DNA from 4 places in the Halomonas sp. A3H3 genome. Region 4 is predicted to be linked to each of the others. Evidence: predicted binding sites of a transcription regulator. Region 4 holds the regulator's gene; each other region holds the start of a gene.
The links. The regulator FNR, encoded in region 4, switches genes on or off when oxygen is low (the NO sensors DNR and NnrR bind a similar motif). The targets are predictions, from matches to a motif close to TTGATNTANATCAA.

Region 1 (7,211 bases), 1.5 Mb from region 4:
TACCGCGAGGCGGCCGACTGGCCGGTAGAGATTATAACCCTGGGCGAAACCGTCTGCTCGCGGCGCCGCGATATGAAACTGGACGACTGGCTAGGCATTGGGCGCGAGCTCAGCCAGGCGGGCAAGCAGGTAGTACTCGCCAGCCAGACCTTGGTCGAGTCCGAAGCCGACCTGCGTGACTTGCGCAAGCTGTGTGACAACGGTGATTTTATCGTCGAGGCCAATGACCAAAGCGCCCTGCAACGACTCTCCAGTGCCGGACTGCCGTTCATCGCCGGTGCTGCGCTCAACCTCTACAACCCGGCGACACTGGGCGTTATGGCCCGTGCCGGCATGCGGCGTTGGCAAGCGCCGGTGGAAATGTCACAGCAAGACTTAGCCAAACTTATTAACGATTGCCACCAGGCAGGCGTTCCCCACCCATGCGAAGTATTCGCCTACGGGCATCTCCCCTTGGCCTGGTCGTCACGCTGTTTTACCGCCCGGCGTCACCAAACACCCAAAGACCGCTGCAAGTTCGTCTGCCAAAAGTACCCCGAAGGCTTGGTGCTACGTTCACAAGAGTCCCGGGATGTTTTTACCCTGAACGGTATTCAAACCCTTTCCAGCGCCTGCCAGGATCTGCGCCATGAACTTATGGTCATGGCGGATATGGGGGTATCAGTGGCACGTCTCAGCCCACGGGCGGAAGGCATGGCCGAGGTGGTCAAGGCTTTCGATCAGTCCCGCCACGGCAGGTTAGCTACGCCCGATCCTTTGACACTGGTGGATGCTGAAATCTGCGACGGTTACTGGTATGGCCGACCGGGTATGGATAACACCCGCACGATGACCGGCTAAAACAATAGCCTAGGCGCCACCACGCCTTACTATTTTTCCCCACCATTTTTGACCTGGGTCATTTATTGCAAAATCCTGAACGCTTACCCTTTAACACCATATATAGTATTTATTTTTATTAAATATAGCATATATAGGTGAATTGGGTGAAAAGCTCCACAAGCGTTCAGGTAGCAAAGCATCATATTGACGTCGCCTCGACGGTCAATGAGTACCTCCAACGCGCCGACTGGCGTGTTCACGCCAATGCCAACCAGGGCTATTCATTGGGCGGTTTAATCCTCAACGTCTCGGGCAAGTTGATAGCCAACTACTGGCTCGATGAGATTTACCCCCACACCGTGGGGGAAGCTCATAGGGAAGGTGATTTGCATATTCACGACCTGGATATGCTGTGCGGCTATTGCGCCGGCTGGTCGCTGCGTACTTTGCTGCTAGAGGGATTTAATGGGGTACCGGGACGAGCCGAAAGCCACCCGCCCCGCCACCTTTCAAGTGCCCTGGGGCAAATGGTTAATTTTCTTGGCACCTTGCAGAACGAGTGGGCCGGGGCACAAGCCTTCAGCTCTTTCGATACCTATCTGGCACCCTACGTGCGCAAGGACGGCCTGACCTACGCGCAGGTTAAGCAGGCGCTTCAGGAATTCATCTACAACCTAAATGTACCTTCGCGCTGGGGTAGCCAGACGCCCTTCACCAACCTAACCTTCGACTGGGTCTGCCCCGACGACTTGCGCCATCAGGTACCGGTTATCGGCGAAGAGGAGCAGCCGTTCAGTTACGGCGAACTGCAGGTTGAAATGGACTTGATCAACCGGGCCTATTTGGAAGTCATGGAGGCCGGGGATCGCCACGGGCGTGTGTTCACCTTCCCGATACCCACTTATAACATCACCCATGATTTCGACTGGGAAAGCGACAACGCCGAGCGGCTCTTCGCACTGACCGCCAAGTATGGACTGCCCTACTTTCAAAACTTTCTCAATTCGGATCTGGAACCCCACATGGTGCGTTCCATGTGCTGCCGCCTGCAGCTTGATTTGAGTGAACTGCTCAAACGCGGCAACGGTCTGTTCGGCAGTGCGGAGCAAACCGGATCGTTGGGAGTAGTGACGATCAACTGTGCCCGGTTGGGTTACCGCTTTGCCGGCGACCGGGCCGGGCTGTTCAGCGAGCTGGATCGCCTTCTGTCGCTCGGGCGCGATAGCCTCGAACTCAAGCGCGAGCGCATTCAGCAACTAATGGATCAGGGGCTCTACCCCTTTACCCAGCGCTACCTGGGCACGTTACGCAATCATTTCTCTACTCTGGGTGTGAATGGGCTCAACGAAATGGTGCGCAACTTTACTGGGGATCGCTGCGATATCGCCGACGCCCAAGGGCTACAGCTGGCACTGGATCTTCTTGACCACGTTCGGGAGCGGATGCGCGAATTTCAAGAACAGACCGGCCACATGTATAACCTTGAAGCCACCCCGGCAGAGGGCACCACTCACCGCTTTGCCCGGGAGGATCTGACGCGCTTTCCTGACATTCTTCAAGCCGGTACACCCGAGGCGCCCTACTACACCAATTCTAGTCAATTGCCGGTGGGTCATACCGATGATCCCTTTGAGGCACTGAGCCATCAAGACCCCTTACAGACTCGCTACACCGGTGGCACGGTATTGCATCTCTATATGCGCGAACGGATTACCTCGGCCTCCGCCTGTCGCAAGCTGGTTAAAACGGCGCTCTCTCACTTTCGCTTACCCTACCTCACAGTCACACCCACCTTTTCGATCTGCCCGGTGCATGGCTACCTGTCGGGTGAACATGAGTTCTGCCCCAAGTGCGACGAAGCACTTTGGGCAAAAACGGCGAGCGCAATCGACGCCGCCACGGCTTGAGGCATTTGCCTCACTTTTTCTCAACTCGTTTAAGGAACACGCTAATGCAAACCTCTCAATATGCTAGCTTGCCCACTGAGCAGCGCCAGCGCTGCGAAGTCTGGACCCGCGTCATGGGCTACCACCGCCCGGTAAGTCAGTTCAATATCGGCAAACGTGCCGAACACCAGGAGCGACGCCATTTTACTGAAGCCGCCGCCTCTCGGTAGCTAGCCCTCACTTTTCTCTAACGACAGCTGGGGGGTCTGGCTACAGGCGCCCCAGCAGGGGGATATCACTATGGCTATGCAGACGACACTTGACGACATCACAACTAAATTATCTTCGGTTCGGCTGCCGATTGCCGGCCTTGTGCCCATGACCACACTGGATTATCCCGATCATCTGGCGTGTGTTGTCTTTCTCCAAGGCTGCCCGCTACGCTGCGGCTACTGCCACAATCCCAACATGATCCCGTCGCGCCGAGGTGAACCCCAGGAGTGGCAAGCGATACGGGAATTCCTGAGCACCAGGCAAGGCCTGCTGGAAGCGGTGGTTTTCAGCGGTGGTGAGCCCACCCTGAATGCCGGTTTGTCCGATGCAGTAAAGGAAGTGAAAGCATTGGGCTTTAAGGTGGGACTACATACCGCCGGCCCTTATCCTGACCGCCTCACCCAGCTATTACCGCACCTTGACTGGGTGGGGCTGGATGTAAAAGGACGCGGAAAAGAGTTTGACCGCATCTGCGGCCGTCCCGGCATCTGGCAGTTGCATGCCCGCAGCTTGGAGGCTTTGCTCGACAGCGGACTCAATTTCGAGTGCCGTACCACCATTCACTGGAAAGATTTTCAGCTTACCGATGTGGAACGCCTGGCACTGAGTCTTGCCGACTGTGGGGTACGCCACTATGCGCTGCAGGTGGCCCGCAGCGAGCAATGCTTCGATCCCACCTATTCTCAGCCAGTTGCCAATACTCCATCTACAGCTCAGATGAATGCGCTGGTAAGCCGTTTGAAACCGTACTTTGACCAGCTTGAGCTAAGGCAATAACGCTTTCCTTCTTGACTCAGGTCAGCATTAGTACCCCCATGTTCTGATTGCAACTTACTGAACGTTCATACAACATGTTTCTTTTACAGTTGGATTACTCTCGGAGCAAAGCACACTCCATGCATCTCACTCGATTCACCGATTATTCAATACGCGTGCTGATCTTCCTCGCCGTGAAAGGCGAAGAGCGTTCTACTATCAATGAGATCGCAGAGACCTTTGATATTTCTCGCAATCACCTGATGAAAGTCGTTCAGGAGCTTAGCCAGAAGAACTACGTTACCGCTATTCGGGGCAAGAACGGTGGCCTATTGCTCACGCGAGACCCCGCTACTATCGTGCTGGGTAAACTCGTGCGCGAAATGGAACATGGCATGGAGCTAGTCGAGTGCTTTCATAGCGATAACAACTGCATCATTACTCCCTCGTGTCGGCTCCAGCCCATTCTAAACGAAGCCTTGTCAGCGTTTCTGGAGGTGCTTGACCGCTATACTTTGGCAGATGTGTTGTCCAATCGTTACCCGCAGTTGGCAGGCCTAATGCGTATCCCCACCGTCAATGTCTGACGATCACTAGAAACAACCCTATTAATTTCAGCTAAGGAAATTCTGCATAGTTGCTCTACAATAAATGCATTAAAAATGCATTTTAACGCGCTATTAATGATTCCCACTTTGCCGAATGAGGTTTTCTATGGCTATCTCCCCATCATCCATGCCCTCCGCATCTCACTCCGCGGCCACTTCAACGTCGACTTCCTCTAATACGTTTAAGAAAAGCCGCGGGCGTGGCGCGGCTATCGTTGTCTATATGCTCTTTCTGGGTAGCGTATTAGCGGTGGTCACCGCCCCCATAGGGGTACTCATTGCCCACATGAAAAGAAACGATGCCGAGGAGTGGGTCGCTTCCCATTTGCAGTTTCAGATTAGAACGTTTTGGTTAGGGCTATTAGGCGGGGTGTTGTTCACTGCCATTTGGCATCTACTGGGCTGGATCGGGCTACCGGCAGTAGCCCCCTGGGCTCTGGGCTACCTCTATTTTACAGCCTGCCTGATCTGGATGGTGGGCCGTTGCGGGGTAGGTATTACCCGCCTCACCAACAACCGTCCAGTGGCTAACCCACGCAGTCTTGCCTTTGGCGGTGCCCGGGTCACCCTGGCTGATCGCTAATGAGCGTTTGAATACCTCAATGGTTTTAATACGCCTGCATCCGGACGGATGCAGGCGCCATCTATTATTCGTTCAGCCATCCTGACCGTCGACTCGCGCCTGCATCAACGGCCAAGTGTAGTGCACGACGAATATTGCGTAGGCAACGCACCAGAAGATGATGCTCAGCGTATAGGTCCAGTGGGTGATCTGGGGAAATAGCGCCAAGACGGGTGAGCGCACCAAGGCGGCTATTAGCATTAAGCCCAGCGCCACACCAATACCGGGCAAAGTGCGTATGGGGCGGCCCGTATGACCTAGCGAAACTCTGGCCATCATGGCCAGCATCATGGTGCCCATGCCACCAATGGTCAGGGCGTGCACGGCAAGTTCAACGCGCATCAGCCCCATGAGTGCCAAGACCCACATGACAAGCCCTAGCGGAATGCAGGCGTAGCTGCCGTGCAGCCCCCAAAGTAAAGGTTCACGCCAGCTATGCAACCCACCCCAACGCGCCATGCGAACAGTGTTGGCCAACGCCGCTAAGAGCATCACTCCCCCCATTAATAAAGCAGGAATGGCAACCCCCAACATGATGACCAGTTGCAGCACGACTACGCCAGCCGTACTCAACAGCGTCACTCCTTCGAGCAAAGCAATAGGTTCAGGTTTGGTGCGGCCCAAACGATTGGCAGTGAACATGGCAATCACACGTCCGCCCACTACGGTCATCATCAGTGTGATTAACAGTACGGCCAAGTAGGCGGCTTGGCGGATCAGCTCGGCGTCACCCTGCATCACCCCTAAGTGCATCGCCAGGTTAGCCGTGGCAAACAGCAACAGCACAGGTATAAAGATCAAGTTGCGCCAACGCTTTGCGGTAATAACCAGACGCGCCATAGTAATGGCGACCACTGGAAGAAATGCAAGGTCAACCGCCAGCAGCAGCCATCCTGGCAAATCCATGGGAAAAGCCATCAGCACCCTACCTAATAGCCATAACGCCACCAGACCCAGTAGCGGCCCGCCGTTTAAACTTGGCAATCCGGTCCAGTTTTGTACAGCGGTAAGCAAAAACCCCCCAACCACCGCCGCTGCAAAGCCAAACAGCATTTCATGCTGATGCCAGAACACCAGGCCGCCATAAGGGCGCAGCAAAATATTGCCATGCCAAAAGCCAAGCCATACCAGTAGAGATAAAATACTGAACAGCGCGGCCAACAGGAAAAAGGGCCGAAAAGCCAGCCGTAACAACGGCAGTTGCTTGAGTTTGGAGGCAGGTTGGGAGGAGGTGATAGTCGACATAGCATAATACCCCACTGAATTACTTGGATTTGCATTGTGCGCCAGGCCAATAGCAAAAACCATGACAAGTATCAAAAATGCATCTTATAGACACAGATAAGCTTCATCGTCACTCCATACCAAGCGCTTTTGCATTGTGTTCAGGCCTTGTTGTTCAAATGGCTGGCAGCCCCTCTCCTCAACAGAGCCCCTGCATGGTTGGTATTTATCGCTTTTGGCGTTAAGATGCATTTGTAATGAATCTTAACGCTTGAGGTATTATCCGTGCTAACACATGAGCAAGAAAAGCTGATCAACGCGACCGCTCCCGTCGTGGCCGAACACCTGAATGCGATTACGCAGCGCTTCTATCCGCTGATGTTTACCCGTTACCCAGAGGTTAAGCCGCTCTTTAATGAGGTTCATCAGCAAAGCGGTGGTCAGCCCCGTGCCCTGGCCAACGCCGTGTTGGCCTATGTGCAACTACGCAGTAATCCAGCTCAGGCGCGTGCTACTCTGGATGTTGTGGTCAGTAAACACGTCTCGCTAGGCATTCTTCCCGAGCAGTACCCTATTGTCGGTGAATGCCTGCTGGCAGCGATTGACGAAGTGCTGGGTGAAGCTGTCACCCCGGAAATCGCCGACGCATGGGGCGCTCTATATAACGAGCTTGCCGCCCTGTTAATTGACCTCGAAGACCAGCGCTATCGTGAGTTTGAGCAACGCCCGGGGGGATGGCGCGGCACACGCCGTTTCAAGATTGCCAGTACCCAGCAGGAAAGTGCTTTAATTCGCTCTTTTATCCTTGAGCCCGAGGATGGAGGTCGTGTGGCTGAGCATGAGCCAGGTCAGTATATCGGTGTACGTCTAACCATTAATGGCGAGCTGGTTTATCGGCATTACAGCCTCTCAGACACGCCAAATGGTCAAAGCTATCGAATCTCGATCAAACGCGAAGAACAGGGCCAAGTCAGCCGCCACTTCCACGATGTCTTACAACCTGGCGACACCTTGGAACTG
Region 2 (7,211 bases), 1.6 Mb from region 4:
TGAAGGTGCCGAGCTGAAAATTCAGCTTAAGGTAGCGCTGGGTCGTGGCTACGAACCGGCTGACGCGCGCGGCTCTGATGAAGAGTCACGTGCCATTGGCCGCCTGCAGCTGGATGCCACCTTCAGCCCTGTCCGCCGTGTTTCCTACTCGGTTGAGGCCGCTCGTGTCGAGCAGCGCACCGACCTCGATAAGCTAATTATCGATCTGGAAACCGACGGTACCCTGGATCCGGAAGAGGCTATCCGTCGCAGTGCGACCATCCTGCAAGAGCAGCTGGCCGCCTTCGTCGACCTGGAAGCTGATAAAGAACAGGAAGTCGAAGAGGAAGAGGATCATGTCGATCCAATTCTATTGCGCCCCGTAGACGATCTTGAGTTGACCGTTCGTAGCGCGAACTGCCTAAAAGCCGAGAATATTTACTACATCGGTGATCTTATCCAGCGCACAGAAGTTGAGCTGTTGAAGACACCGAACCTCGGTAAAAAGTCTTTGAATGAAATCAAAGATGTATTGGCGGCTCGCGGCTTGTCCCTTGGCATGCGGTTGGAAAATTGGCCACCGGCAAGCCTGAAGGACGACAAAGCCTCCGCGTGAGCGTCGACTTGAGTCCCAGTTTGGTAAGGAATTACAACCATGCGTCATCGTAAGAGTGGTCGTCATCTGAATCGCACCAGCTCGCATCGTCAGGCCATGTTCAAGAACATGTCTGTCTCGCTGGTCGAACATGAAGTCATTAAGACAACCCTGCCGAAAGCCAAGGAGCTGCGTCGCGTAATCGAGCCGCTGATCACCTTGTCTAAGCAGGATAGCGTTGCAAACCGTCGTTTGGCGTTTGCCCGCACGCGCTCTAAAGAAGCCGTCGGCAAACTGTTCAACGAATTGGGTCCGCGTTATGCCGAGCGTCCGGGCGGTTACGTCCGTATTCTCAAGTGCGGTTTCCGCACCGGCGACAACGCGCCTATGGCGTTCGTTGAACTAGTTGACCGTCCGGTTGTTGAAGAAGCCGCTGCAGAAGAGTAATCCTCTGCGCCAGGCCTCTTTGGTAGCGAATGAAAACCGACCCTCAGTGGTCGGTTTTTTTATGGGCGCATTTATCTTCTGTTTTCTACACTTAACGGCGTCTATTCTTCGTACTAATACCCTATACTCGGCCTATTATTAAATTGAGTAAGCGTCGCGTGCCGCTTGGGCAAGCCTTGTGTTGTAGCTTGAGTGTGGCATGGTAGTTAAGCAGCGGCAGGTTGGTTAAACAGCGATTCGAACTAGCGCATTGATAACAAGCAAGGGGCAGGTATGTATGCGAGGATAAAAAGCGCTGCCGGGGGAGCGTCGGCGATAGGGTTTTTGAGTATGCTAATGCTGCTCATACTTGCGATGGTCACTACTGCGCATGCCGACAACCCGCGCTATGCGGGTATTGTCGTTGATCTGGACAATGGCGAAGTGCTTTACGCCGAGAATATTGACGATCAGCGCTATCCTGCGTCGCTTACCAAAATGATGACGCTCTATCTAACCTTTGAAGCGTTAGAAGAGGGTACGCTGCGCTTGGACCAACCCTTGCCGGTTTCCCATTACGCTGCCGCCAAGCCTGCTGTCAAACTGTGGCTGGCGGCGGGCAGCTCAATTCCGGTGGATACCGCTATTCGCGCACTCGCGGTTCGCTCTGCCAATGATGTTGCCGCAGTGGTTGCCGAAGCCCTGGGCGGCAGCGAAGCCCACTTTGCCCAAATGATGACCACCAAGGCACGCGAGCTGGGCATGCATGCCACCACCTTTCGCAATGCCTCTGGCTTGCCGGATGACGGCCAAATCACCACCGCGCGGGATATGCTCACGCTTTCGGTACGCGTGATGCAGGACTTCCCCCAGTACTACCACTACTTCGGCCTGCAAGAGTTTACCTACCGCGGCACCCGGCACACCAGCCACAATCGATTGGTGCGTGACTACCCAGGTGCCGATGGCCTAAAAACGGGGTTCATTCGCGCCTCTGGCTTTAACGTGGCCACTACCGCAGTGCGCGGTGATCGGCGGCTGGTGGGCGTCGTCATGGGTGGTTTTTCATCCCAGTCCCGGGATACCCATATGGCCAATCTGCTGGATCGTAGCTTCTTGCGTGCGTCGCTACGCGACCAGCAAAGCTGGATGGGTGACACCAGCTTCTCGCGGGAATTTATGGCCTTTGCACCCCCTGCTCAGCCGGTGGCACCACAGCAGCCAGCGCCACGCCAACCCCTGCTGGCGGTGGTCGAAACGTCAACATTGTCACCATCGAGTAACTCTACCCCCTCAACGCCGGTTGTCGATCTTGAAGAACAGCTAGCCGATATCGTCACCATTCAGCGCCCAACGCCGGCAAGCGAAGATCCACAGCCCGACCCACTTCAAGCGTTCATTGAGCGTGAACGCAAGATGGCCTCTGTCAATGAAACGGGCGGCGGCTGGGGGGTGCAAGTGGGTGCTTTCAGTCGTGAAGCCCAGGCACGGCAATTGGCGCAGCAGGCGGCTCAGCGGATTGCACAGACTTTAGGCGGACGCATTGCTGTAGACACGGTAGAGGGCCAAAACCCGGTTTATCGCGCCCGGCTAATGGCATTGGACGAGCAGCGCGCTCGCCAAGCGTGCCGTGAGCTGCACTCCCAAGGTATGGACTGTATGGTCGTTAACGCCAGCTTGTAAGGGGGTGGGCCGTCATCACCCCGCCAATGGTTAATTGGCGGGGTTTTTCTTTTTTGGCACTTTGTATTGACCAGTGAACAGGGAGATCGCGGTGACAACCTCGCTGAAAGGCATACTCTGCATGTGTTTGGGCGTTCTTTTCCTCGCCCTAGGCGACGCTGTTTCCAAGTGGTTAGGTGAAGTGCACTCGCCACTGCAGATTATTTTCTTCCGTGCCTTGATATCGCTACCGCTGATTGCGCTGCTTGCCCATTTTGCCGGTGGGTTACGCAAGCTGCGTACGAAACGGCCGGGCGTCCATTTGCTGCGCGGATTGATTTATACCGCCACCATGGTCTGTTTCGTATGGGGGCTAACGCTGCTCCCCCTGGCGGAGGCCACGGCGATTGCCTTTGTGGCGCCGCTGTTTGTGACCCTGCTTTCGGTGCCATTGTTGGGTGAGCGCATTGATCCACCGGTGCTGATCGCATCCTTGGTGGGGTTTGCGGGGGTGCTGATCGTGGTGCGGCCCAACGGCGATGCGTTTCAGATGGGCGCGCTGGTATTGGTGGGGGCGGCGCTATTCTATGCGCTGATGATGATTACCGCCCGGCGCTACGGCGCCCGCGAACACCTCTGGGCAATGCTGTTTTACATGACCTGTGTGCCGCTGGTGGTGACCGCGCTAACGCTGCCATGGGTGTGGCAGACACCCCAGCCGTGGCACTGGGTAGGCTTTTTCGCCTCCGGAATATTGGGCGTTGCGGCCACCGCTTTCATCACCTTGGCCTTTCGGTTTGCTCCTGCGGCCATCGCCGCGCCGTTTGATTACACCGCTATGCTCTGGGCGGTACTGCTGGGCTGGTGGTTCTGGGGTGAAATGCCGGATCTCTGGGTCTGGGTAGGCAGCGCCTTGATAATGGGCAGCGGGTTAGCGGTGGCGTATCACGACCGTAGGACAACCCTTAAACGTCGTCCTACCGCTTAACTGACGTCACTCTACCGCCACTTTTTGATCTAGGTCACGGAAGCGGTGAGCTTGCCAAAACGGCGGATTTGGGCTGGTTATAATCCTGGCCTTTCATCGCAGTCCGCTGCGAGCCATCGTCCTGATCACGGTGACTGTCTATGCAAGCCCCCGAACGACTGAAGCAAGCTCCCGAGCTCCTTTCCCCTGCGGGCACCTTCAAGAACATGCGTTACGCCTTTGCCTATGGGGCCGATGCGGTCTACGCAGGGCAGCCACGCTATTCTCTCAGGGTGCGCAACAACGATTTTAAAATTGATAACTTACATCGTGGTATCGAGTATACCCATGCCCGAGGCAAGCAGTTTTACGTTGCCTCCAACATTGCCCCTCACAACAGCAAACTGAAAACCTACCTTCAGGATATGGCGCCGGTGATCGAGGCAGGGCCCGATGCGCTGATTATGTCGGATCCCGGTTTGATTATGATGGTTCGTGACCGCTGGCCGGATCAACCTATCCACCTCTCAGTGCAATCGAACGTCGTCAACTGGGCTGCCGCCCAATTCTGGCAGCGGCAGGGTATCAGCCGCATCATTTTGTCTAGGGAGCTATCACTGGAAGAGATCGGCGAAATACGCGAACAGTGCCCAGGCTTAGAGATCGAAACCTTTGTTCACGGCGCACTGTGTATCGCCTATTCAGGGCGTTGCCTGCTGTCGGGTTATTTCAATCATCGCGACCCTAATCAAGGCACCTGCACCAACGCGTGTCGCTGGAAATACAACACCATAGCGGCAACCCACGATGACACGGGCGACTTAATAGCCGCCCAAGGAAGTGGTAGCGCTGCGGCCGGCAGCCCAGACGAGCTTTCGGCGCTGATTGAAGACGTTTCCCGCCCTGGCAAGCTGATGCCTGTGCATGAAGATGAACACGGCACCTACATCATGAACTCCAAGGATCTGCGCGCGGTGCAGCACGTGGCTCGACTGACGCAAATGGGTGTGGCGTCACTAAAGATTGAAGGACGCACCAAGTCCCATTACTACGTCGCGCGTACAGCGCAAGTTTATCGCCAAGCCATTGATGACGCCGTCGCTGGGCGCCCCTTTAACAAACGGCTAATGGATGAACTTGAGAACCTGGCGAATAGAGGGTACACCGAAGGTTTCTATCAACGCCATGTGCACGGTGAGTTCCAAAGCTATGAGCAGGGGAACTCGATCGGCGTTCACCAACAGTTCGTCGGTGAAGTGTTGGGTTTCGATCCGGCTCGTGGCAGGTTGGAAGTCGAGGTTAAAAATCGCTTTGAAGTGGGGGATGGCATGGAGCTGATGCTGCCAGGTGGTAATCACCGCTTCGTGCTTGAGCATATCGAGAACTTGCGAGGTGAAGCGCAGAGCGCAGCACCTGGTTCTGGGCATCGCGTGCGAATCCCCGTTCCCAAGGTCAGCATTACCCCTGAACAGCTTGAGTTTGCGCTGTTAATGCGTGATCTCAAGCCTTCCAGAGCAGCACAACCTGAATCGTTAGGGGTAGCGATCAGCTAAACGCATAAACGTCCATCGCAAGCACACCGTGCTCTACGCTGTGGTGCAGCTGTTTTGCGTCGCCTCCTGCCCCCATGGCCACCAGCAATGGCTGAAAGTGTTCAGGGGTCGGGTGGTTCTCCTGCGCATAGGGTGCGCGCTCCCAGCTAAGCAGCGCTTCACGATCATTGGCGATAAGGCGCTCGCTTACCCAAGTGGCAAATTCATCTACCCAGGCGGGCACAGGGCTCTCCTGGGGCATGATTTCATACAGGTTATGGGTCAGGCTGCCCGAGCCGATCACCAAAATCCCCTCTTCCCGCAGAGCCGACAGGCGCTCGCCCAGCGTGGCCAGCTCCGCATTGCTCCAGCGCACCGGAAGCGACAGCGAGACAACCGGCACATTGGCGTCAGGAAACATCAGTGAAAGGGGCACCCAGGCGCCGTGATCCAGGCCGCGCTCTACCCGCTCGGCGCCCAGTAACACGGCCAGCCGTTCAGCCAGTTCCGGCTCACCCGGGGCAGGATACTGGCACTCGAAAAGCGCCTGTGGGAAGCCGCCAAAGTCGTGAATGGTTTCTGGCTTGGCGCTGATGCTGACCTTGAGCGCCAGGCTCTCCCAGTGCGCTGAGACCACTACCACCGCCTTGGGCGCAAGCTGCCTACCCAGTTCGCGTAGAAAGGCATGAGCCGGGGTTTTATTGAGGGCCAGCATGGGCGAACCATGGGAAATAAACAGGCTAGGTAACATGAGTGAGTCTCCTCAGCAGCATGGCCAACGCTGGCGGTAAGCAAGCGCTGGCAATAGGGTTAGGCGATAGTTTTAGGTGTTAGGCGAATCGGTTGCTTAACACCCAGCGGCCGCTGCCCAGGCCCGCTTGCACGATTAACGCCAGCGTCCAGAACACCGGGAATTCCCAACCGCCGCCGGTATTTGAGAACATCCAGCCGTTGCCAAGATGCACCCAAGCAGCGCCGAGCAGTACCGGCACCAGTGCCAGGCTCACCCAGCGGGTGTAAACACCCAGAATCAGGGCGGCTCCACCGCCCACTTCCGCGGCAATGGTCAGGTAGGCCAGAAACCCTGGTAAACCCAGTGATTCAAAATAGCCGACGGTGCCCGGTAGGGTAAATACAAACACCTTGAGCAAACCGTGAGCAAGGGCCATCACACCCAGTGCGACGCGCAGTAGCGAGATGGCCTGGGGTTGTAAAGAGTGCTGTACAGAGGGCTGTAGAGAGGGGGCAGAGTGAGTATGCGTTGTCATCGTAGTAGCTTCCATCGAGTGGTTGATGACGCTACTTTACAGCCGGATAAGATCGAGATAATCAGCGTATTTTGCACATCACTGTTGCGTAATGGGCGACAATCCAATGCTCTGTTCCCAAACTGGCGGATCGCCCCACGCCTCGGTGAGCAGGTCGATGAAGCGCTCCACCTTGGCGGGCAGGTAGCGCCGGGCGGGGTAGAGGGCATGAACATCGAGCCGTACCGCTGGCTCATTGGTCAAGATGGGCACTAAACGCCCGCTGGCGATACTCTCTGTGACCAGAAAGCTGGGCTGCTGAGCGATGCCCAGGCCAGCTTCCGCGGCGTGGGTGAGTACATCGCCGTTATTGCTTTCCAGTGGGCCATTGACCGTCAATGACTGCGTGGCAATCTTCCAGTCAGCGCTCTGTTGGCCGCTGCGGTAGCGTAGGCAGTGGTGCTTGGCAAGGGCTTGAACGCTGTCGGGTTCACCGTGGTTGGCAAGATATTCAGGCGATGCGCAAAACAGTAGGCGGCAACGGGTCAGGCGGCGCGCCACCAGGCTGGAGTCGGGCAGGCTGCCGATACGGATCGCTACGTCGTAACCCTCTTCAAGCAGGTCGACACGGCGGTCGTTCAAATCCAGGCGCACTTCCAGCGCCGGGTGGGTATGCATAAACTGGGCGACGAGTGGCGCCAGGTAGCGGGTGCCAAAACTCATCGGCCCATTAACGCGCAGCCGCCCACGCACATCGCTGGTACCTTGGCCCACCTCGGCGGCGGCCTCATCGAGCGCTTGCA
Region 3 (7,211 bases), 1.5 Mb from region 4:
ATACGCAGTGATTCGATCTTGGGCAGGATGCCATCGAACTCTACATGCCCCGCCTCAGCGGCGGACTGAATCGGCGACAGCGGCGGCACGTACCACACCATCGGCAGCGTGCGGTATTCCGGGTGCAGCGGCAGCGCCAATCCCCAGTCGATAGCCATCTTGTAAACCGGTGAGGCCTGGGCGGCTTTGATGACGTTATCCTGGATGCCATCCCGCTTGGCCTGGGCAATCACTTCCGGATCGTTGGGATCTAGGAAAATCTCGCACTGGCGGTGGTAGAGATCACGCTCGTCAGGGGAGCTTGCCACTTCCTCGATCCGATCAGCGTCATACAGCAGCACGCCGAGATAGCGAATGCGGCCCACACAGGTCTCGGAGCAGATGGTCGGCTGACCGGCCTCGATACGCGGGTAGCAGAAAATACACTTCTCGGACTTACCGCTTTTCCAGTTGTAGTAGATCTTCTTGTAGGGGCAGCCGGAGATACACATACGCCAGCCACGGCACTTGTCCTGGTCGATTAGAACGATGCCGTCCTCTTCCCGCTTGTAGATCGCACCACTTGGGCAAGCCGCTACACAGGTTGGGTTCAAGCAGTGCTCGCACAGACGCGGCAGATACATCATGAAGGTGTTTTCGAACTGGCCGTAAATATCTGCCTGCACCTTGTCGAAGTTGGCGTCTTTGCGCCGCTGGGCGAACTCGGTGCCAAGAATCTCTTCCCAGTTCGGGCCCCATTCGATCTTTTTCATACGCTGACCGGAAATCAGCGAGCGCGGACGCGCCACCGGCTGGTGCTCGCCGATCTTGGCGGTATGCAGGTGTTGGTAGTCGAAAGTGAACGGCTCATAGTAGTCATCCATCTCGGGCAAGTCGGGGTTGGCGAAAATGTTCGCCAGCACCCGCCATTTGCCACCAATACGCGGTTCAATCCGACCGTCGTTACGGCGCATCCAGCCGCCCTTCCACTTGGCCTGGTTCTCCCACTCTTTGGGATAGCCGATACCGGGCTTGGTCTCGACATTGTTGAACCAGGCGTACTCCATACCTTCGCGACTGGTCCAGACATTTTTGCAGGTCACCGAACAGGTGTGGCAACCAATACACTTATCAAGATTGAGAACCATGCCTACCTGGGAACGAATTTTCATTTCACGGCCTCCTGAACGCTGTCATTGCCTTCACCATCCAGCCAGTCAACGTGTTTCATCTTGCGCACTAACACGAACTCATCGCGATTTGAGCCGACGGTGCCGTAATAATTAAAACTGTAAGAGAGCTGCGCGTAGCCGCCGATCATATGGGTTGGCTTGGGGCAGACACGGGTGACCGAGTTGTGAATACCGCCCCGCGTACCGGTGACCTCAGAGCCAGGGACGTTCACGTTGCGTTCCTGGGCGTGGTACATCATCACCATGCCCGCCTTGACCCGCTGGCTGACCACTGCCCGCGCGGCAATCGAGCCGTTGGCGTTGTAGACCTCGATCCAGTCGTTGTCCTCGATATCGATCTCAGCCGCGTCAGCCTCGGAGAGCCACACCACCGGGCCGCCTCGGTTAAGCGTCAACATCAGCAGGTTGTCCGAGTAAGTGGAGTGGATGCCCCACTTCTGGTGCGGCGTGAGAAAGTTCAGCGCCTTGCTCTTGAAGCCGTTGTCGGCGGGAAGCTGGAAGCCTTTGGCCGCCTTGGTATCGATGGGCGGACGATAGACCAGCAGGCTTTCACCGAAAGCGCGCATCCAGGCATGATCCTGATAGAACTGCTGACGACCACTCACGGTGCGCCAGGGAATCAGCTCGTGAACGTTGGTGTAACCGGCGTTATAGGAGACATGCTCATCCTCGAGGCCAGACCAGGTCGGGCTGGAGATAATCTTGCGCGGCTGGGCGACGACATCGCGGAAGCGGATTTTTTCGTCATGTTTGGGCCTTGCCAGGTGGGTATGGTCACGCCCGGTAATTTTGGAGAGTGCATCCCACGCTTTTACTGCCACGGCGCCGTTGGTTTCTGGTGCCAGGGTCAGAATCATCTCGGCGGCATCGATAGCGCTGTCGATCAACGGACGCCCTTTATGCGGGCCATCCAGCTTGCGATGGTTGAGTTTGCCCAGCAGCTCGACTTCAGCATCGGTATTCCAAGCGATACCCTTGCCGCCGTTACCAATGCTTTCCAGCAGCGGCCCAACAGAAGTGAAGCGCTCATAGGTTTCGGGATAGTTGCGCTTGACCTCAATCAGCGATGGCATGGTCTTGCCGGGAATCGGCGCGCATTCGCCCTTCTTCCAATCCCTCACCGCCGGCTGGGCCAACTCTCCTGGCGAGTCGTGCTGCATCGGCAGCGTGACCAGGTCGGTCTCTTCTCCCAGGTGGCCTACACACACCTTGGAAAACGCTTTGGCAATACCCTTGTAAATATCCCAGTCGCTGCGCGATTCCCAGGCCGGGTCGGTGGCGGCAGTCAAGGGGTGAATAAAGGGGTGCATATCAGAAGTGTTAAGGTCGTCCTTCTCATACCAGGTCGCCGTCGGCAGCACGATATCCGAGTAGAGGCAGGTGGTGGACATGCGGAAATCCAGCGTCACCAGCAGGTCGAGCTTGCCTTCCGGCGCCTCGTCACGCCATACCACTTCTTCGGGCTTCTGGCCGCCGAAGTCGCCCAGATCTTTACCCTGAATACCGTGGCGAGTACCCAGCAGGTACTTGAGCATGTACTCATGGCCCTTACCGGAACTACCCAGCAGGTTGGAGCGCCAGATGAACATATTACGCGGGAAGTTCTCTGGTGCATCCGGGTCTTCCGCTGCAAAGCGCAGTTCACCGCTCTTGAGCTGCTGAACAGCATAGTCGGCTGTCGACATACCCGCGGCTTCGGCTTTTTTCGCTAGGCGTAGCGGGTTAGTGTCCAGTTGTGGTGCTGACGGCAGCCAGCCCATGCGCTCAGCACGCACGTTAAAGTCAATCAGGCTACCGGGGTAATCCTCGGCCTTGGCCAACGGCGAAAGAATTTCTTTAATCTCGAGCTTCTCGTAGCGCCACTGGGAGGAGTGACTATAGAAGAAGGAAGTAGAGTTCATGTGGCGCGGCGGGCGCTGCCAGTCGAGGCCAAAGGCCAAAGGCGTCCAGCCAGTCTGCGGACGCAGTTTTTCCTGACCAACATAGTGGGCCCAGCCGCCACCGCTTTGACCGATACAACCACACATGACCAGCATGTTAATCAGGCCGCGGTAGTTCATATCCATGTGGTACCAGTGGTTCATACCGGCACCAACGATGATCATGCTACGGCCGTTGGTTTTATGGGCGTTGTCGGCAAACTCACGGGCAATACGGGTGCACTGCTCTGCCGAGACACCGGTGATTTTCTCCTGCCACGCGGGGGTATAGGGGCGAATCTGATCAAACGAGGTCGCGCCATCATCTTCGCCGTCGCCGACAAAGCCACGGTCGATACCGTAGTTGGCACACATCAGATCAAAAACGGTGACCGCCAGCATTTCGCTGCCATCGGCTCTCTTTAACCGCTTGGCGGGCAAATTATGAAACAGCAGGTCATCGGCGGCGCCAACACCGGCCCCTTTTACGTGCTCAAAGTGTTCATGTTCAATGCCACCGAAGTAGGGAAACGCTACCCGCGCGACGCTGTCGTGATGGTCAGCCAGGCTTAGTAGCGGTTTGATTTCGGTGCCTGCGGCATCCAGCGATTCCAGGTTCCATTTGCCCACTTCATCGCCGGTCTCACCCCAGCGGAAGCCGATGGAGCCGCGCGGTACCACCAGCTGGTCGCGGGTTTCGTCCCAGGCGACGGTTTTCCACTCGGGATTGTTTTCCTGGCCCAGGGCAGCATCAAAATCACTGGCACGCAGTTGGCGACCCGGTGCGAAGCTGCCATCTTCACGCACTTCCAGTTCCACCAGGAACGGCATGTCGGTATAGCGGCGCACATAATCAGTGAAGTAAGCACTGGGGTTCTCAAGGTGGAATTCCTTGAGGATGACATGGCCCATGGCCATCGCCAGGGCGGCATCGGTACCCTGCTTGGCGGACAGCCATTCGTCGGTGAGTTTGGAAACCTCGGCATAATCCGGGGTGATCGAAACCGTCTTGGTGCCTTTGTAACGTACTTCGGTAAAGAAGTGGGCATCCGGGGTACGCGTCTGGGGCACGTTGGAGCCCCAGGCAATAATGTAGCCGGAGTTGTACCAGTCAGCGGACTCAGGTACGTCGGTCTGCTCGCCCCAGGTCATCGGTGACGCCGGCGGCAAATCGCAGTACCAGTCGTAGAAGCTCATGCAGACGCCACCAATCAGCGAGAGGTAGCGACTACCTGCGGCGTAACTGACCATGGACATGGCAGGAATCGGCGAGAAGCCGAGAATACGGTCGGGGCCGTACTGCTTGGCGGTGTAAACGTTAGAAGCAGCGACCAGCTCGTTGAGCTCGTCCCAGTTACCGCGAACGAAGCCGCCCATGCCGCGAGCACGCTTGTACTGTTTGGTCTTGGCGGGGTCTTCGACAATAGACGCCCAGGCGTCGACCGGATCTGGGTTAGCCTTGAGCGCTTCGCGCCATAGCGCCAGCAACGGCTTGCGGATCAACGGGTACTTGAGGCGGTTAGCGCTGTACAGATACCAGGAGTAGCTGGCGCCGCGGGGGCAGCCACGCGGCTCATGGTTAGGCAGGTCGGGACGGGTACGGGGGTAGTCAGTCTGCTGGGTTTCCCAGGTAACTAAACCGTTCTTAACGTAGATCTTCCAGCTACAGGAGCCGGTGCAGTTCACCCCGTGGGTGCTGCGTACTACTTTGTCGTGCTGCCAGCGGGCACGATAACTATCTTCCCACTGGCGGGATTCGCTGCGTAGCTCACCGTGTTCGTTGGCAAAAGGCTCGCGGGACTTGCGGAAGAAATTCAGCCGATCTATGAAGTGACTCATGGTCGATCTCCAGGCTCCTCGGAAATTTGCATACCCGACAGTGCGGGTTCCATGGAGTGGATTCTGCGTGATCGACAAGCGAATTACTGCGTGATTACCTCCATATACACCCTGTCTACCCCCAAGGTGATAGAGCGGCCAACGTAAAGGAATAGACGGTTGGCACTGTTGAAATTACACCGTGCGCGAATAACGGTTTTCCGTTGGTTTCAGGTAGGCGTCGAACGCCATGGCCAGGTTGCGGATCATCAACCTCCCTGAAGGCAGCACCTCGATTTCATGGTCGCGCAAAGCAATTAACCCGTCGTCCGCCATCTCTTCGAGGCTCGCCAAGGCACTCGCGAAGTAGCTGCGAAAATCGACATTGTGCCGGGCTTCAATAGCGGAAAATTCAAGTCGGCCGTGACACATCAGGGTATTAATGACATCGCGGCGCAGGCGGTCGTCATCGCTAAGGCGATAGCCACGGAAGACCGGTAAACGCCCTTCATCCAAACGATGCTGATACTGGGCAGTTTCCTTGACGTTTTGGCTGTAGGTATCGCCCACCTTGCCAATCGAAGTAATGCCCAGCCCAATCATGTCGCAGTCGGCGTGGGTAGAGTAGCCCTGAAAATTGCGCTGCAGAGTGCCATTTTCACGGGCCAGGCTCAGCTCGTCATTCGGAAGGGCGAAGTGATCCATGCCGATGTAGACATATCCTGCAGACGTCAGACGGTTAATCGTAAGTTCCAGCAGCTCCAGCTTGCGCTCGGGTGGCGGCATGTCTTCGGGGCGAATTAGCCGCTGAGCTTTAAACAGTTCGGGCAAATGGGCGTAGCTATAAGCGGCAATGCGATCCGGTTGCAGGTCAATAATCTTGGTTAGCGTCGTATCGAAACTCGCCACCGTCTGCAGCGGTAAACCGTAGATCAGGTCAACGCTGACCGATTCAAACCCCGCCTCGCGGGCAGCCTTGACCAGGGATACCACCTGCTCTTCGCTCTGGACGCGATTGACAGCTTGCTGCACGTCGTGATCGAAATCCTGCACACCGAAGCTCAACCGATTGAAGCCCAGCGCGTAGAGCTCGTACACCTGTTCGGGTGTCACGGTGCGAGGGTCTACCTCCAGCGAGAATTCACGCTCTTCAGGTGCGGCGAAGTGAAAGGCTTCGTCCAGCGCCGCCATCAGTTCGCGTAGCTGGGCATTGCTTAAGTAGGTTGGGGTGCCGCCGCCCAGATGCAGTTGGGTCATTTGGCGGGTGGTATCGAACAGCGCTCCCTGAACACGTATCTCCTGTTTTAACCACTGGAGGTATTCGGCAGCTCGCTCGGTATTATGAGTAATGATTTTGTTGCAGGCGCAGTAGTAGCACAGGCTTTTGCAGAACGGGATATGCACATAGACCGAAAGCGGCTTGGGTACTGCGACCCGATTACTGCGCTCGGCGGCGCTACGGTAATCATCCTCGGCAAACGCGGCATGAAACTGGGGCGCAGTGGGATAAGAAGTGTACCGCGGGCCTGGGCGGTCATATTTCTCTACCAGGGGGCGATTGAAGAGCAGTTCATCTTGCATGATCGAAGTAGGTCTCTGAAAAGGGGCTCTAAAAGAGGTCTCTGAAATGGAACTCTGGAAGTGGGTGCAGCAAGCATTGGTTAATATTCATACAATATACGTTTTAAAAACTGCCTGCATCCAGCTTGCCTACTCTGCAGCGTTATCCTCTTTTGAAAGCCACCCCGATATGACCTGTGTCAAAAGCCGACAAAAAATAGGCGACTAAAATGCTCGGACTTTTCCCGCAAGGAGTCTCGCTATGGAGCTTGTATGTCCCGCTGGCAACCTGCCCGCTCTAAAGCGCGCTGTAGATGAAGGTGCCGACGCTGTCTATTTCGGTTTCCAGAACATCACCAACGCACGGCAATTCGCCGGGCTAAACTTTACCGACAAACGTGCCCGCGAGGGGGTCGATTACGCCCACCGACATGGCAAACGCGTTTTTTGCGCCATTAATACCTATCCCCAGCCCGATGGCTGGGAACACTGGACTCGGGCCGTGGATCAGGCCGCCGAACTGGGCGTGGATGCGCTGATTCTCGCCGATATGGGACTGCTCGACTACGCTACTCGCCATCACCCCGAAATCTCGCGGCACCTCTCAGTGCAGGGTTCGGCGACCAGCCATGAAGCGCTACGCTTTTACCACCAGCATTTCGGCATTAAGCGCGCCGTACTGCCAAGGGTGCTGTCAATCACTCAAGTACGCGACCTGGCCAAGCAAACACCGGTAGAACTG
Region 4 (7,211 bases):
TAGCGAGATTGCGAATCGACAAAATGTCGAATGTTGGTCATATGCTCATGCATCTGAAGCTTCTGCTAGCTCAGGAATTTGAAACACTCTATCTCCCATCGAATATCTCAATTCATCTGTCGAAAATTTATGCCATCTGATTTAGAATATTGGTTATGAAGATTTTGATTTGTTATTTATTTATAACTTTTATTTTAATGGTGGTTTATGAAGCCTAAAGAAAAGATGGATTTGAACAAGCTTTATAAAAAAATAAGGGCTAACGCTGGGAGAGCTGTTTGTGATTATTCTATGATTGAAGATGGTGACAAAGTAATGGCTGCCATAAGTGGTGGCAAAGATTCATTTGTTATGCTTGATACTCTGTTGTATTTGAAGAGAGTAGCACCGATTAATTTTGATGTGGTCGCTGTGAATCTCGACCAAAAACAACCCGGTTTTCCGGAGCATGTTCTTCCTGGCTTCTTCAAAAAGAATAATATTGATTATTATATTATAGATAAGGATACATATTCAATTGTTAAAGAGAAAACTCCTGAAGGGAAAACTACTTGTTCACTTTGTTCGAGACTTAGAAGGGGTTCTCTATATGGGTTTGCTGAGGAGATTGGGGCTACAAAAATAGCTCTTGGCCATCACATGGATGACATTGTAGAAACTCTTTTTTTGAATATGTTTTTTAACGGTAAGTTAAAGGCAATGCCTCCTAAGCTGCTAAGTGATGATCGCAGAAATATTGTAATAAGACCGCTTTCTTATTGTCGTGAGAAAGATATTGCTAAGCTGGCATCAATTGTAGAATTTCCAATTATTCCATGTAATCTTTGTGGTTCTCAGGAGAACTTACAAAGACAGAATATAAAAAACATGTTGGCAGGCTGGGAAAAACAAAAAGCGGGTTGTATTGAAAACATATTTAACGGTATCCAGAATGTAAGTCCAAGCCAACTAGCTGACTTAAATCTTTTCGATTTCCACAATCTCGATATCGACAGGTCTAGTAAAGTCATCTCGAACCATACTGGCAGTGTAGATGTTTCTTCGACCAATTTTATAGAAGCAATCAACCTATGATTTTGTAAAGAATACATTGGTGTATCTGGGCTGTCTTTGGTTATATTTTGATCAACTGCATTTGCTTAAAGCTTTTTTTTACAAAAAATGAATTTTTTGTATGGCTTGTGTTTGTTTTCTTTAGAAGAAAGAAAATTAAGTGACTGTATTGTAATGCTTTACTCACTCACTCTTCCTCTTTTAAAAAATTTGGCATATAAGGTAAGGACAGCTACACGATGCTGGAGATTTTGCGCAATTTGCAGCGCAATGCGCCGGTCAATTTTTCGCTGGTAGCGGTCAATCTGGATCAAAAACAGCCGGGTTTTCCCGAGCACGTATTGCCTGCGTATCTGGATAAGCAGGGCGTGGAGTACCACATTGTCGAGCGCGATACTTACTCGGTGGTAAAAGAGAAAACCCCGGAAGGTAAAACCACCTGCGCGCTTTGTTCACGGCTGCGGCGCGGCTCGTTGTATGGCTTTGCCGAAGAGATTGGCGCCAATAAGATAGCCCTGGGCCATCACCGGGAAGATATTCTCGAAACACTGTTTCTCAATATGTTCTTTGGCGGCAACCTGAAAGCGATGCCGCCAAAGCTGCTATCCGATGATGGGAAGAATATCGTTATTCGGCCGTTGGCCTACTGCAAAGAAGCGGATATCGCTGAGTTTTCGCGGCTGATGGAGTTCCCAATCATTCCCTGCAACCTGTGCGGCTCCCAGCCTAATATGCAGCGTCAGGTGGTCAAAGAGATGCTCGCCGAGTGGGACAAAAAGTTTCCTGGCCGCCTGGAGAGCATGTTCAAGGCTGTCACCAACATTGCCCCTTCCCAGTTGGCCGACCGCAGCCTGTTCGATTTTGAAGGCCTTGAGGCCAAGCAAGCAGAGCTACTGGCGGGGCGTATCCAAGCCTTTAACGTCAGCTAACTGTTTGCTCTTCCTCTTCGGCGAGGGTAATCAAGCGCGGCATATCGAGAATGTTGACCTCTCGCCCGGAGACCGCCACCACACTCTGCTGCTGAAAGCGGCTTAGTATGCGGCTGACCGTTTCCACCGCTAAGCCCAGGTAGTTGCCAATATCAGCCCTGGGCATTGAGAGGCGAAAGCTGTAAGGCGAGTAGCCCCGGCGACGAAAACGATCCGAGAGGGTAATCAAAAAACTTGCCAGCCGCTGATCGGCGGTTTTACGCGAAAGTAGCCGCATCATACGCCGGTCATCGCGCAACTCTTTGCTCATGCTGCGATAAAGCTGGCCACGCAGTTCGGGCAGCTCCTCCGAGAGTAAGTCCAGGCGGTCAAAAGGAATCTCGCAGACGGTGGTCGTTTCCAGGGCGATAACGCTACCGGGGTAATGCTCTTCGTCAATGCCATCCAACCCCACCAATTCACTGGGCAGGTAGAAATTGGTCAACTGCTCGCTGCCGTTACCTTCGGCGGTGATCTGTTTCAAACTGCCCGAACGGACTGCGTAAACGCTGGTAAAGGTGTCGCCCTGACGAAACAGCGGTTCGCCTTTTTTCAGCGGCGCGCGACGACGAATAATGGCGTCAAACTGCCCCACGTCGTCCAGCTCAAGGGCAAGTGGCAGGCACAGTGAGCTCAAACTGCAGGTTTGGCAGCGAGCTTCATGGAGTAGCGAGCGCCGACGGCTCATGGGTTCCAACATGCTTTGCTCCTTGAGAGGGTCCCGCTTATCAATTAGAAAATCCTTACTTATTATAGTCGCTTTAGCATGCCTGCAATAAGGTGATTAAACAATCTTAGAATACTGTTGTCCCGTTTGCCCGGAAAGATGGGTATCAAACGCCATTGCTATATGGCGAATCAGCAGTCGACCCATTGGCGTTGCGTTAAGCTGGTCGCCGCTGCGTGCCAGCAGGCCATCTTGCTCGGCGCTTTGCAGGCGCTCAAGCGCAGGCGCAAAGTAGCGTGGGGCATCAATGTTCCAGCGCTGGCTAACGGCGGTCAGGTCAATGCCCATATTGCACATCAGCCGCTCAATCACATCCCGGCGGATCAGGTCGTCATCACTTAAGCGTATGCCACGCACGGTGGCAAGCTGCCCCTGATCCAGCGCCGCTTCGTAGCGGGCCAGATCGCTAGGATTCTGCGCATAGACGTCATCAATACGGGAAATCGCCGATACGCCAAGCCCGATTAAGTCGCACTGAGCATGGCTGGAGTAGCCCTGGAAGTTGCGCTGCAGCGAGCCTTCGCGCTGGGCAATAGCCAGGCTATCGTCAGGGCGGGCAAAGTGATCCATACCGATATGCACATAGCCAGCTGCGGTGAGCATTTCGATGGTGGTGCGCAGAATCGCTAGCTTCTCTTCTCCGCCTGGCAAGTCATCGACATTAATGCGCCGCTGCGGGGCAAAACGCTCGGGCATATGCGCGTAATTAAACACAGAAAGGCGCGCCGGGTTGAGCTCGATCACCTGGCGTAGGGTGTTGGCAAAGCTCTTTTCAGTCTGAAATGGCAAGCCATAAATTAGGTCGAGATTGAGCGAGCGAAAGCCCAGGCGATGCGCCTCCTCCATCAGCGTTTCGGTAAGTACCCGAGGCTGAATACGGTTAATCGCTTTCTGCACCAGCGGGCTTAAATCCTGCACGCCCAGGCTGATGCGATTAAAGCCGAGGGATTCGAGATGGCGCAGCGTAAACACATCCGCTTCGCGAGGATCTATTTCAATTGCGTAATCGCGATCAGCAGACGATGAAAGACCAAAACGTGCATCCAGTCGATCAATCAGGTCGCCCATCTGGTTCAAACTGAGAAATGTCGGCGTGCCGCCGCCCCAATGCAACTGCTCCACCGGTCGTGATGTATCCAAGTGGCGTGCGGTCAGCACCATTTCACGGTCAAGCCGGGCTATATAGGGCTCGGCAAGGGCAGTGTTTTTGGTAGCGATTTTATTACACGCGCAGTAGAAGCAGATCTTGCGGCAGAAGGGCACATGAACGTACAGAGAGAGCGGACGCTTACTGGCATTGCTACGCTCCAATGCCTGGGTCAGGTCGCCAGGGGTAAATTGGTCGTGAAACGACAGCGCCGTGGGGTAGGAGGTGTAGCGTGGGCCGTTGGTGTCGTAGCGACTCAGTAACGCTTCGTCCCACACCGGCTGCATAGGGGCTGCGGCAGCAGCGGGTGCAAGAGGCAAGGCAGCAGGGGTATGAACGGGCATGAAGGGGCGCTCCGACGTTAGGAAATGCCGCTAGCCTAACCCGTGGTTAGGAGGTAAATGTTGAGCCACGTCATGCTATTAGAGGTTGTGTACCGAAAGCGTCCACAGTTGCCACAGTGCAAAAGCGATAATTGTCAGCGCTGCCACGCTGCGGGTCGCGGGGTGACGTATCAAATGGCTGAGCTGGCGGGCAGCCAGGCCAGTGGCAAGCAGCGCAGGTAGGGTGCCAAGCCCAAAGGCGCCCATGAGTAGAGCGCCCTGAAGCGGGTCGGCAATCGCTAAGCTCCAGGCCAACATGGAGTAGACCAACCCGCAGGGGAGCCAGCCCCAGAGCGCTCCCAGGGCGAAGGCTTGGGGAATATGCACTACGGGCATCAAGCGACGCCCCACGGGTTCGATAAAGCGCCATAGTCGCCGGCCAACGGCCTCCACTTTGAGCAGCCCTTTCCACCAGTTGGCGATATACAGTGCCATTAAGATCAGCATCAGTGCGGCAAATACCTGGAGTAGCAGGCGTGCCGTAGCAGAAAGGGAAAACAGCGTGCCTAGCAGTGCCACCAGCGCGCCTGCGCTCATATAGCTAACAATGCGGCCTGTGTTGTAGCTGAGCAGCAGGCCTCCCATGCGCGCCGGATGACGCATGCTGGGGGGGACTGCAAAGGTGAGCGCGCTCATAATGCCGCCACACATACCAATGCAGTGGGCGCCGCCCATCAAGCCAAACACAAACGCCGCCATTAGCGGCGGCAGATCAAGCCCCGTTGGATTCATGGCCGAGGCTCTTGGTCGTCGGGTGTGTCTGCCGCTGATGGTTCGGAAGATTTTTGCTTTGCCTGCTGATGCTGGCGGCGCTGCTCAGGGCTAAGATCGTTTTCATCCTCATCAAATAGAATGCGGTGCGCTGGGCCTTCTAGGTCATCGAACTGATCATTTTTCACCGCCCAGAAAAACGCCCAGACGGCGAGGCCCAGCAAAATCAGGGAAAGCGGGATCAACAGATAAAGAATCGTCATGCGGCCACCGGTGTTGAGGTGTCGAGCGTTGGCGCGGGCTGAGGTCGCCAGCGCGACAGTCGCAGGGCATTACCCACCACTACTAGCGAGCTAAGCGACATTCCAATTGCAGCTAGCCAGGGCGGCACCAGACCCATTGCCGCCAGCGGCAGCGCCGAAAAGTTGTAGCACACTGACCAAATCATGTTCTGGCGCATGATACGCCGGGTGGCGCGGGAAATCTCGATGGCCTCAAAAATCCGCATCAGGCGTGGGCTGAGCAGCACTGCGTCGGCGCGGGTGCGGGCTAGGTCCGTTGCGCCATTCATGGCAATCGCCACATCGGCACCGGCTAACACCGGCACGTCGTTAATGCCGTCACCAATCATCGCCACAGTTTCGCCTGCGGCTTGAAGCTCTTTCATCCGGGCCAGCTTGCCTTCCGGGCTGGTGCCCGCATGCCAGATGGCAATATTGAGCTGATCGGCCAGGCTTTCCACGGCATCTTCGGTGTCACCAGATAGCAGCTCCACGCTTAACCCCAGAGTCTGGAGGGCTTTGATCGTGGCGGCAGCGTCGTCGCGAACGCCATCGTGCAGGCCAAACCAGGCGCGGGGTGCACCGTTTTCACTAAGCAGCAGCCACTGACCTTTGGCCGGCGCCGCTATGACGTCATCCTCGGTGCTATCTATTGTGCTATCCATTGCGCTATCTATTGCAAACCTGGGCTTGCCCAACCGCCAACGAGCGCCGTTTAGGCTCCCTTCGAGCCCTTGCCCGGTGTGGCTGTGAATATCTTTGGCTTGCAGGGTCGCATCCCGGAACGGCCTAAAGGCGCGGGCGATCGGGTGTTCCGAGTGGGCCTCAAGGGCGGCGGCAATGGCCCGTGCATGCTCGGCGGTTAATTCACCAAAGGGCTGGGTTTGGGTAAGGTGCATTTCGCCGCGGGTCAGGGTGCCGGTTTTATCAAAAATCACCCGGGTAACGTTAGAGAGCGTCTCCATGGCATCGGCGCGGGTGATCAAGACACCGCGCTTTCGCAGTTGGCCATGGCCAGCTGCCAGTGCCGCGGGAGTGGCCAGCGCCAGCGCGCAGGGGCAGGTCACCACCAGCACCGAAAGTAGCACCCAGAGCATCCTCGAGGGGTCGATAAACCACCAGGCGATAGTCACGCAGGCTGTGACTACTAGCAGGCGCAGCACGAATAGGTGCGCCATACGCGCAGCCATCTGGGCTAGCCGCGGGCGGCTGGCAAAGGCACGGTCGGTAAGATCGACGATACCCGCTACACGGGCATCGCGCCCTGCGTGGGTAACCCTTATCACCAGCGGGTTTTCCATGTTTTGGCTACCGCCGGTAATGCGGTCGCCCACTCGGCGGGTTACTGGTAGGTATTCGCCGGTCAGCATTGATTCGTCCAGGCTCGATTCACCCTCCTCGATGATGCCATCGGCAGGCACGCCATGGCCGGGCTTGATCAATACGCGATCGCCGGGAGTGAGTTCGCTGGCGGGCAGAATGCGCTCGCTGCCGTCACTTTCCAGCCGTGTGGCCGAAATCGGCAGCACGCCGCTCAGCGCATTGCCGCTATGCCCGCTGCGGCGCCTGGCGCGACTCTCCACGTAGCGGCCAAACAGCAAAAAGAAGGTGAACATGGTCACCGAGTCAAAATAGACCTCGCCCACGTCAAACAGCACCGCATAGCTGCTGGCAAGATACGCCCCGCCGATTGCCAGTGACACCGGCACATCCATGCCCAGTACGCCGGTGCGCAGGTCGCGCAGGGCGTTGCGGAAAAACGGCTGGGCGGAGAAAAACACCACTGGCGTGGCCAGGGCAAAGGAGAGCCAGTGGAACAGTGCGTAGAAGTCTTCGCTGATTTCACCGGGGCCGGAGACATAGATCGGGATCGAGAACATCATCACCTGCATCATGCCGACGGCGGCAATAATCAGCCGACGTACGTTCATGCGCTCTTCA

Region 1: HALA3H3_RS21230 (ribonucleoside triphosphate reductase) is a predicted target of FNR. The motif match lies at 889-902, and genes of this name have one in related genera.
Region 2: trhP (prephenate-dependent tRNA uridine(34) hydroxylase TrhP) is a predicted target of FNR. The motif match lies at 3,675-3,688, and genes of this name have one in related genera.
Region 3: hemN (oxygen-independent coproporphyrinogen III oxidase) is a predicted target of FNR. The motif match lies at 6,660-6,673, and genes of this name have one in related genera.

The regions. Positions count from the first base shown of each region.
Region 1 is NZ_HG423343.1:4,673,072-4,680,282, forward strand. It holds gene HALA3H3_RS21225 (U32 family peptidase) at 1-840, shown strand, start outside; gene HALA3H3_RS21230 (ribonucleoside triphosphate reductase) at 978-2,729, shown strand; gene nrdD (anaerobic ribonucleoside-triphosphate reductase) at 2,774-2,938, shown strand; gene HALA3H3_RS21240 (anaerobic ribonucleoside-triphosphate reductase activating protein) at 3,009-3,758, shown strand; gene HALA3H3_RS21245 (Rrf2 family transcriptional regulator) at 3,878-4,324, shown strand; gene HALA3H3_RS21250 (DUF4870 family protein) at 4,452-4,928, shown strand; gene HALA3H3_RS21255 (NnrS family protein) at 5,001-6,212, opposite strand; gene hmpA (NO-inducible flavohemoprotein) at 6,477-7,211, shown strand, end outside.
Region 2 is NZ_HG423343.1:1,558,121-1,565,331, reverse strand. It holds gene HALA3H3_RS06850 (DNA-directed RNA polymerase subunit alpha) at 1-595, shown strand, start outside; gene rplQ (50S ribosomal protein L17) at 635-1,021, shown strand; gene HALA3H3_RS06840 (D-alanyl-D-alanine carboxypeptidase family protein) at 1,352-2,683, shown strand; gene HALA3H3_RS06835 (DMT family transporter) at 2,775-3,650, shown strand; gene trhP (prephenate-dependent tRNA uridine(34) hydroxylase TrhP) at 3,791-5,182, shown strand; gene HALA3H3_RS06825 (DODA-type extradiol aromatic ring-opening family dioxygenase) at 5,175-5,912, opposite strand; gene HALA3H3_RS06820 (DoxX family protein) at 5,992-6,429, opposite strand; gene HALA3H3_RS06815 (LysR family transcriptional regulator) at 6,508-7,211, opposite strand, start outside.
Region 3 is NZ_HG423343.1:4,665,228-4,672,438, forward strand. It holds gene narH (nitrate reductase subunit beta) at 1-1,151, opposite strand, end outside; gene HALA3H3_RS21210 (nitrate reductase subunit alpha) at 1,148-4,930, opposite strand; gene hemN (oxygen-independent coproporphyrinogen III oxidase) at 5,105-6,490, opposite strand; gene ubiU (ubiquinone anaerobic biosynthesis protein UbiU) at 6,732-7,211, shown strand, end outside.
Region 4 is NZ_HG423343.1:3,155,970-3,163,180, forward strand. It holds gene ttcA (tRNA 2-thiocytidine(32) synthetase TtcA) at 208-1,074, shown strand; partial or broken gene ttcA (tRNA 2-thiocytidine(32) synthetase TtcA) at 1,275-1,982, shown strand; gene fnr (fumarate/nitrate reduction transcriptional regulator Fnr) at 1,975-2,721, opposite strand; gene hemN (oxygen-independent coproporphyrinogen III oxidase) at 2,806-4,239, opposite strand; gene HALA3H3_RS13985 (sulfite exporter TauE/SafE family protein) at 4,318-5,010, opposite strand; gene ccoS (cbb3-type cytochrome oxidase assembly protein CcoS) at 5,007-5,252, opposite strand; gene HALA3H3_RS13995 (heavy metal translocating P-type ATPase) at 5,249-7,211, opposite strand, start outside.